Desulfatitalea tepidiphila: one gene and its partner. The protein of the gene in region 1 interacts with the protein of each later gene in a pairwise test. Links are inferred from orthologs where the notes say so. Each region holds a gene or a part of one and is shown in the gene's direction. Other genes may lie near its edges.

Region 1 (4,243 bases):
CTTCGGGCGCAATGATGACCGGTCTCCCTGCCAGGCGCCGGTCCAGGCGTCGTTCCACGGCCACGGCAAAATCGGCCACATTGATATGAATGATGTTTCGGTCCATGGGTTCTGGTGCTTTCGTGCGCCGTTTTCAATGGAACGCCCTGCCGGATGAACGGGTGCAGAGTTCTGTCATGAGCATGTTGGCATTGCGCGGCGCCTGGGCACGCACGTGGTTGTTGAAAAAGGCGATACCGCTATGCGCCCGGGCCGCCATTTTGGGGATGATCGTCCGGCTCCATTGCTGTAACTCGTTCGAACTGTAAAGGTAGTCGAACTGCTTTTGCATGTTGCCCGAGCGCCAGCCCCGGGCATTGCGGCCGTGAAAACGGACGTAGAAGAGATCCGGATTGGTGACCACATCCAGTTTGGGGAACAGGTAGGGCAGATCGGGCGCATCCACCGCCACGAGGGTGACCCGCCGCCGCTGCAACTCGTCGAAGACCGGTGCCAGGGCCCAGGTGCGGTGGCGGAACTCCACGGCCAGGGGCAGCCCCGCCAGGGCATCGAGCAGATGGGCCAGATAACGGCGGTTGGCCGCGTTGCGTTCGAACGTGGGGGGCAGTTGGATCAGGACGGAAAGGAGCCGACCGGCCTGCATCAGCGGCGCGATGCCGTCACGGAACTGGACCGCTTTGCCGCGCCAGCCGTGGGGATCGATTTCGTGGGTCATGGTGCGGGTCAGCTTGGCGGCAAAACCGAAATCGGCCGGCACTTTGGGGAGCATGCGTTCCATGGCCGCGGCCCGGGGCATCTGGTACCAGGTGTAATTGAGCTCGGTCACGCTGAATTGCCGGGCATAGAGCGCCAGCATCTCGCGTGCCGGGGTGCCCGGCGGATAGAAGCCGGCCTCGCTCCATTCCGGATAGGCGTATCCGCTGGTGCCCACCCGCAGCGGGCATGCAGGGGCTGTGTCGAGAGGGACTGAGGGTGTCGCCGATGATGCCGCCGATGATATCATGGATTTTTGTCGCCTTTGCCTTTTTGCCGGATAACACTACGAAACCGCCGCGCGTTGAATGCCGATGACCTTGCCCTGCACCAACACCTCGTCAAAACCGTAAAACATGGACGCAAAATCGGGGTTCTCCGGTCGCAGCTCGATGCGGTTCTTGCGCAGAAAGAAGCGCTTGACCGTGGCCTCCTCGTTGTGCACCAGGGCCACCACGATTTCGCCGTTGCGGGCGTACTGGCGCGGCGTGCAGATGGCCAGGTCTCCGTCGAGAATCGCGGCATCCCGCATGGAATCCCCCTGCACCCGCAGGGCGAACAGGTGCTGCTCCTGGAACAGGGCGGCATCCACGACCACGGTGCCGTCCCACTCCTGCTGGGCATACATGGGCAGACCCGCGGTGATCCGGCCCACGATGGGGACTTCGCGCCAGCGATGCGGTGCGATGGGTTGCTGGGCTGGATTGAGCAGAAAAAGGGTCCGGCTGTAGCGTCCTTCGCGTTTCACGTACCCTTTTTCCTCCAGTGCCTTGAGTCCCTGGGCCACGGCGGCATGGCTGATGCCCAGTTCGGCGGCGGCCTCCCGCAGGCTGGGCGCCTTGCCGTCACGATCGACACTCCGGCCCAGGTAGTCGAAGAGCTGCTGTTGTTTGGGGGTCAGTCGGGGTTGCATGGCCACTCCGTTTTGGTGGTTTTTAAAAATCTATAATCGACGATATGTAAATGTCAATGTAAATATTCATGTTGATTTTAATCGTTACATTCAGAGGGATCGCCGCTTTACAGGTTCGCGGCGGTGGGATATGATCGCCGACCGTTTTCAAGCCATGGGGGATGCATGCCTGACACTTCGGAAAATTTTGATATCGATCGGTTCGTGGATTTGCTCGCCGCCGCATATGCCCAGTGGCGGGCGCCGATCATCACCTTTCTGGCCAACCGCGGCGCGACGCCTTTCGAGGTGCTCGTGTCCACTATTTTGTCCCTGCGCACCAAGGACGAGGTGACGTCGGAGGCGGCGGCCCGGCTCTTTGCCCGGGCACGCACGCCGGAACAGATGTTAGACTTGGGAGAGCACCGGGTGGCCGAGTTGATTTATCCGGTCGGGTTCTATCCGACCAAGGCCAAACGGCTGGTGGAGATCAGTCGGATCATACGGGACGAACACGGCGGCAAGGTGCCCGATACCATGGAGGGGTTGTTGGCCTTACCCGGGGTGGGGCGCAAAACCGCCAATCTCGTGCTGGTGGAAGGCTACGGCCAAGACGCCATTTGTGTGGATACCCATGTGCATCGCATCAGCAATCGCATCGGCTACGTGCAAACCCGCACGCCCGAACAGACCGAGATGGCATTGCGCGACAAGCTGCCGCGCAGGCACTGGATCCGCTACAATGAGCTGCTGGTGGCCTTCGGCCAGGTGATTTGCCGGCCCATATCCCCGTTTTGCAGCCGCTGCCCGGTGGCATGGATGTGTCCGCGGATCGGGGTGGCGAAGTCGAGGTAGGATTCGTTGTGCACTATTTTTTTCGCGGCTGGTCGCCCACCAGCTCTTCCATGGTGATCTCGCCCCGTTTGCTGAACGGGATTTTCCCCGGCCACACGGCGCCGTTCAAGCGCATGTGCCCCTTGACGGCATAGGTCCACTTCTCATTTGAGGTGCCGTTTTGCATGCCCTGGATGAGATGATGGGCGACACCGACCATGTCGATCATGGCGGCGAATACCGTGACCGTAACGATATCGCTGCCGTAGGCGGGGATTTCCCTGTCCGGATTGGCGACGCCATTGGCCAGCCGGCGCCCATTGAGCGACAGGTCGCAATTGATCCCTTGAATCGGCAGGCTATGGTCGTTGGGGTTCGATACCCGCAGATCCACCTGGAATATGGATTCGAATCCTTTGATCTCCTGCAACCGGATGGCGGCCAGACCAATGTGCGGGGTTTCAAATCCACCCCCCAGGGTGGCGCAGCCAAACAGCACGAGTGCCGGGACGAAACCGCACAGGCGCATGATGACCCGCCGGATGGAATGCCATCGCATATGTTGGACTCCTTTAATCCTTCTTGCGGTCCGGAAGGGTCAGCCCTTTAAGCAGTTCCATTCCCTTTTTTTCCAGATCCTGCTTGAGTTCTTTTTCGGTCGGAATGGCCTTTTTAAGAGCCTCCTTGTCCGGCAGCGGTTGTTCCAGCAGGGCTTTGAGATCCGGCTTGAATTTTGGCTTTTCGAAGGTCCCCCCGACGTTGACCGGCACCATCACCCCCGAACGCTCTTTGGCGTCGCCTTGTCCTTTTAGAGTCCCCACGAATTTGGGATCGATGCGGAGGTTCAGGGTTTCCTGGGCCAGGTCGGCCGATCCGCTGGCGGCGACGCGCAGTAAGGGCGATACGAGGTTGGCGACCTCCAAGGTGGTTACACCATTGTCGGCGATAAACTGAACCACCAGTTCGCTGAAATCGGTGCGCGGTTTTTCAGAGGATTTTTCAGCCAGACCGAAGGCCGACTGAACATTGCGCACCATGCCGTCCAGGTCGAGGCCTATGATGGCGCCGTCCTTGAATTGGAGCTTGCCATTGCCGCTCAGGGTCCTGCGAATCGTATCGGCCGTGTCGCCGCTGAATTGAAGATCCAGGGCCGCACTCATCATGCCCTGAATCATCTCTTTGTCGAGCAGGTCCTTGATCAAGGGGGCGGACTGGACACCGGCGAGTGTAACGGTAGCCTTGCTCATCGGTTTGCGGGATTGCACGTTGACGGTGCTTTTTGCGGCCAGATGGCCATCATAGAGCGCCATCCCAAGCGGATCGATCCGAATGATGCCGTCGCGGGCCGTGGCCTTTAACATGATGTCTTCCACGATCATGTTTTTGGCCTTGATGCGGCCCGCTTTCAGTTGCGCATCCAACACGAGTTTACGCAGAGGGGCATAGTCGGTTTCGGCTGTCTCGGGAGTGGGGGTCCGGGCTTTATCCTCTTTGGAAGACTTTTTTTCAGAAGGCGGTGGTAGATAGCGATCCAGATCAATACGATCGAGTTCGGCGGAGAGTTGCAGATCAGGCTTGCTCCATGTCTGACCACGCCCCTGAAAGGTGATTCGGGAGTCGTCCAGCGTCAGCTTTCCATCTGAAATGGCGACCCGATCCGGTTGTCCGGAAACGGTCAAGTCCAGGGCGATGCGATCGAGAACCTGCGGGTCCGCGGTGCTGAAGGGGAGTGCTATGTTGGCCTCCTCCAGCGCTTTTCGCAAC
Region 2 (4,606 bases), 550 kb from region 1 along the record:
GAATCGATCCTTTAAACCGATCAGGCGCTGCATGGCGTAAGTGGAGGAGGGGTCCATGCGGATGCGGCCGTCCCAATCCAGGGACATGAAGCGAAACGTGGGGTCCACGCCACCATCCACCACCGTGAGATTCAGATTGTAACGATCGGCGATGGCCGGCCAGAATCCCACGCCAGAGCCGCCCATGGGATCGACGCCCAGGGGTATGCCGGACGCGCGGATGACATCCATATCGATGACATTGGCCAGGTCGAGCGTATAGGTGCCGATGTAATCATAAGTATGAGTGGTTGCCGCGCGGCGCGCGCGTTCATAGGGTGTGCGGAGAAGAGGTTTTAAACCATCGGCCAGAAGCGTGTTGGCACGTTGCTCGATCCAGGACGTGATCTCGCTGCCGGCTGGCCCGCCGTTGGGTGGATTGTATTTAAATCCGCCATCTTCCGGGGGATTGTGGGAAGGCGTGATGACAATACCGTCGGCCAGGCCATTGGTACGGCCCCGATTGTGGAGGAGAATGGCATGGGAGATGGCCGGCGTGGGCGTGTAGGCATTGCCTTCGGCCAGCATCACCTCGACATTGTTTGCGGCGAGCACCTCGAGCGCTGTCACCATGGCGGGTGTGGACAGGGCGTGGGTATCCATGCCCAGAAAGAGCGGTCCGGTAATATTCTGGCTGCGGCGATAGTCGCAGATCGCCTGGCTGGTGGCCAGAATGTGATCCTCGTTAAAGCTGTTTTTGAAGGAAGAACCCCGGTGTCCCGAAGTGCCGAAGGCGACCCGTTGCTCTGGAATGGAGACATCCGGTTTCCGGCTGAAATAGGCGGTAATCAGATCGGGGAGGTTGACCAGCATCTCCGGCAATACCGGCTGGCCGGCGCGTTCATGGATCGTCATGACCTTCTCCTTTGTGATAATGACGCATGATCTCTCTTGGGCTGAAATCGGCAGAAAAATTTTGAAAGCATAAAATTCGAAACGTTTCGAACACTCTAACATGTCTCCGAAACATTGAAAAGGATGTCGCCCGGGGAGGGCATAAACCGATTCGACGATCAGGAGAAATTCAACCTCAGGTCATCGGGCACTTGTCAGGAGGTCTGTTCATATTTAAGATATTATTATTTCAGGCCTTCATTCAATGGAGGATTTTGCCATGGCCAATCATGATGACGGCGGCGACCGCGCGAGTGCACAGATCGCATACGAGAACCGGGAATGGATCGAATCCCTGGATTATGTCTATGAGAACCAGGGACCGCAGCGGGTCAGGGAACTGTTGCGGTTACTGCAAACACGCGCCCAGAAGCGGGACGCTGAATTTCCCTTTTCCGCCAACACCCCCTACATCAACACGATCGGCGTCGATCGGCAACCGGCCTATCCAGGCAGCCGTGAGATAGAACGTCGCATCAAGAGTATCATCCGTTGGAACGCCATGGCCATGGTCGTGCGCGCCAACCGTCAAAGCAGTGGCATCGGCGGCCATATTTCTACTTACGCCTCCTGCGCCACGCTCTATGAAGTCGGTTTCAACCATTTTTTCCGTGCCAAAAGCGCCGACCATCCTGGAGATATCGTATATTTTCAAGGGCATGCGTCGCCGGGTATCTACGCCCGCGCATTCTTGGAGGGGCGCCTCGAGACAGTCCAACTCGAAAATTTTCGTCGGGAGCTGAGGCCCGAGGGTGGGCTGTCCAGCTATCCGCATCCCTATCTGATGAGGGATTTCTGGCAATTCCCAACCGTATCCATGGGGCTCTCGCCCCTGATGGCCATCTACCAGGCGCGTTTCAACCGATATCTGCAGGACCGGGGGATAAAGCCACGGGACGATCAGAAGGTTTGGGCCTTTCTCGGTGACGGCGAACTGGACGAACCCGAATCCCTCGGCGCCATCACGCTCGCCTCCCGTGAACAGTTGGACAATTTGATTTTTGTGGTCAACTGCAACCTGCAGCGCTTGGACGGACCGGTCAGGGGCAACGGTAAGATCATTCAGGAGCTCGAGGCCGCATTCCGTGGTGCGGGATGGAACGTCATCAAGGTGATTTGGGGCGGTGACTGGGATCCGCTGCTGGGCCAGGACGACGACGGACTGCTCGTGAAGCGTATGGAAGAGGTGCCCGACGGTCAGTATCAAATGTACTCGGTGGCCGGCGGTGATTACATCCGCAAAGACTTCTTCGGCAAGTACCCCCAACTGGAAAAGATGGTCCGTTCCTATTCCGACGAGCAACTTTTCAAACTGCGGCGGGGCGGCCACGATCCCGATAAGGTGTATGCCGCCTACCAATCCGCGATCCATCATGAGGGGGCTCCCACCGTTATCCTGGCCAAAACCATCAAAGGATACGGACTCGGAGAGGCCGGTGAGGGGCGCAATATCACCCACCAGCAGAAAAAGCTCAACGATGAGGAGTTGCGATACTTTCGCAGCCGATTCGGGATTCCCATCCCGGATGAAGAGATTCAGAAGATGCCGTTCTACCGACCGTCACCGGACAGTGAAGAGATCCGATATCTGCAGGAGCGAAGACGTCGATTGGGCGGCTATCTGCCGGCGCGGAGCTGGTCGGTTCCGGCTGTGAGACCACCGGGGGAAGCGCTTTATACCGAATTCATGGAGGGCACCGGCGATCGCGAGGTGGCCACCACCATGGCCATGGTCCACCTCCTGGGAAAACTTTTGAAAGACAAGAATACCGGACCGTATATCGTGCCCATCGTTCCGGACGAAGCCCGCACCTTTGGCATGGAGGCCCTTTTTCGATCCATCGGAATCTACTCCCATGTGGGACAGACCTATGAGCCGGTAGACAAGGAGAGCTTGCTGTACTACAAGGAGGCCAAAAACGGTCAGATTCTGGAAGAGGGAATCACCGAAGCCGGCGCCATGTCGTCGTTCATCGCTGCCGGAACCTCGTACTCAAGCCACGGCATCAACATGATTCCCTTCTTTTTTTACTATTCGATTTTTGGCTTCCAGCGCATCGGCGACCTCATATGGGCGGCCGGCGACGCCCAGGCCCGAGGTTTTCTCCTGGGTGCCACTTCCGGTCGAACCACGCTGGCCGGTGAAGGGTTACAGCACCAGGATGGTCACAGTCATCTGCTGGCATACGCCAATCCCTCGGTCCTAGCCTATGATCCGGCCTTTGCCTATGAACTGGCGGTGATCGTGCGCGAGGGTATGCGGCGCATGTTCGAGGCCGGTGAAAATTTGATCTACTACATTACCATCATGAACGAGTTGTACCGCATGCCGCCCAAACCGGAAGGCATGGACGAAGGGATCCTGAACGGGATTTACCGATTCCGTCGATCCGATACAAAAAGAGCCAAGGCGAAAGTCCACCTGCTGGGAAGCGGCACCATCTTGAACGAGGTGCTCAAGGCCGGTGATCTGTTGGAAACGGATTACGGCGTGGCGGCGGATGTGTGGAGTGTGACCAGTTATAAAAGCCTCTATTGGGATGCCATCGACACCGAGCGATGGAATTGGCGCCATCCGGATCGAAAGCCGAGAGCGTGTTTCTTGGAAAAGCAGTTGAGCGGCGAAACCGGTGTGTTCGTTGCGGCATCGGATTATGTCAAGACATTGCCGGCCAGCATCGCCAAGTGGGTGCCAGGCCCCATGGTGCTTTTGGGAACAGATGGTTACGGCCGAAGCGAGTCCCGCGCGGCCCTGCGCGACTTTTTCGAGGTCGATGCGCGCCATATCGCATTTGCCGCATTGGGAGCGCTGGCCCGGGAGAAGGCCGTCACGGCCGCGATCGTCAAAAAGGCGGCCAATGCTCTGGAGATCGATCCCGAAAAGAGCAATCCGTTGTTCGTATAGCGCTTTTTTCGTTCGAATGAGAAACGACCCAACCACCACATCCTTATCAAAAAAATAATAATCAACTCAAGGAGAGGGAGCCCTTATGATCAAAGAGGTCACGATCCCGGAGATCAGCGAAAACGTCACCTCCGGCAAGGTGGTCAAGGTGCTGGTTCAAGAGGGGGATAGGGTCGATATCGATGACATTCTCATCGAATTCGAGACCGAAAAGGCGTTGGTCGAAATCCCATCCACCGCCAAAGGGAAAATTGTCGAGCTGCCTGTCAAGGAAGGCCAGGAGCTGCGCGTGGGCGATGTGATCGCCAGGGTTGAGATCGAAGAAGAGGGCGAGGAGAGAAAAAAGCCGGATCGGGCAGAGACGAAGGCTGACGCCAGTTCGAAGGAAGCGGAAGCTGAATCACCGACTCCCGATGATTCGGTGTACCGTCCGGCGGCAGAAAAGAAGCGCGATGAGAAACAAGGCAAATCGTCTGGCCTTGAGAAGGAACCGCCATCCCGAGAAGATCGCCCGCCGGCGCCCGCCGCTCCGTCTGTCCGACGTTTTGCCCGCGAGTTGGGAATCGACATCCACGAGGTGCATGGCACCGGACCGGGTGGAAGAATCACCGAGAGCGATGTAAAGGCCTTTGTCAAAGAAGGTCGGGAGGCTGCAGGGCAAACTGCCCTCCTGGGCGAAATTGCCGAAACGGCTTTACCGGACTTCGCCCGATGGGGCGATATCGAAACGGTCGAATTACCCGGGGTTCGCAAACTAACCGCCAAAAG

Evidence for each region. Proteins that work in one complex are often made in the same cells at the same time.
Region 2: the proteins of DFT_RS08175 (region 1) and aceE interact in binary tests that used the Escherichia coli proteins (3 or more experiments, as listed by UniProt). The link is inferred for Desulfatitalea tepidiphila from one-to-one orthologs.

What each region holds. Positions count from the first base shown.
Region 1 is NZ_BCAG01000003.1:830,305-834,547, forward strand. The notes cover bases 842-3,665. They hold DFT_RS08175 (endonuclease III domain-containing protein), read left to right. Parts: upstream 842-1,831; coding sequence 1,832-2,500; downstream 2,501-3,665. Other genes in these bases: DFT_RS08165 (DUF72 domain-containing protein), read right to left, coding at 842-1,003; lexA (transcriptional repressor LexA), read right to left, coding at 1,040-1,666; DFT_RS08180 (LEA/WHy family protein), read right to left, coding at 2,514-3,038; DFT_RS08185 (AsmA family protein), read right to left, coding at 3,052-3,665. Outside these bases: DFT_RS08160 (DNA polymerase Y family protein), read right to left, coding at 1-106; more of DFT_RS08165, read right to left, coding at 134-841; more of DFT_RS08185, read right to left, coding at 3,666-4,243. UniProt on the Escherichia coli protein: DNA repair enzyme that has both DNA N-glycosylase activity and AP-lyase activity. The DNA N-glycosylase activity releases various damaged pyrimidines from DNA by cleaving the N-glycosidic bond, leaving an AP (apurinic/apyrimidinic) site.
Region 2 is NZ_BCAG01000003.1:1,377,160-1,381,765, forward strand. The notes cover bases 852-4,038. They hold aceE (pyruvate dehydrogenase (acetyl-transferring), homodimeric type), read left to right. Parts: upstream 852-1,153; coding sequence 1,154-3,838; downstream 3,839-4,038. Other genes in these bases: pgm (phosphoglucomutase (alpha-D-glucose-1,6-bisphosphate-dependent)), read right to left, coding at 852-894; DFT_RS10795 (2-oxo acid dehydrogenase subunit E2), read left to right, coding at 3,924-4,038. Also shown: more of pgm, read right to left, coding at 1-851; more of DFT_RS10795, read left to right, coding at 4,039-4,606. UniProt on the Escherichia coli protein: Component of the pyruvate dehydrogenase (PDH) complex, that catalyzes the overall conversion of pyruvate to acetyl-CoA and CO(2).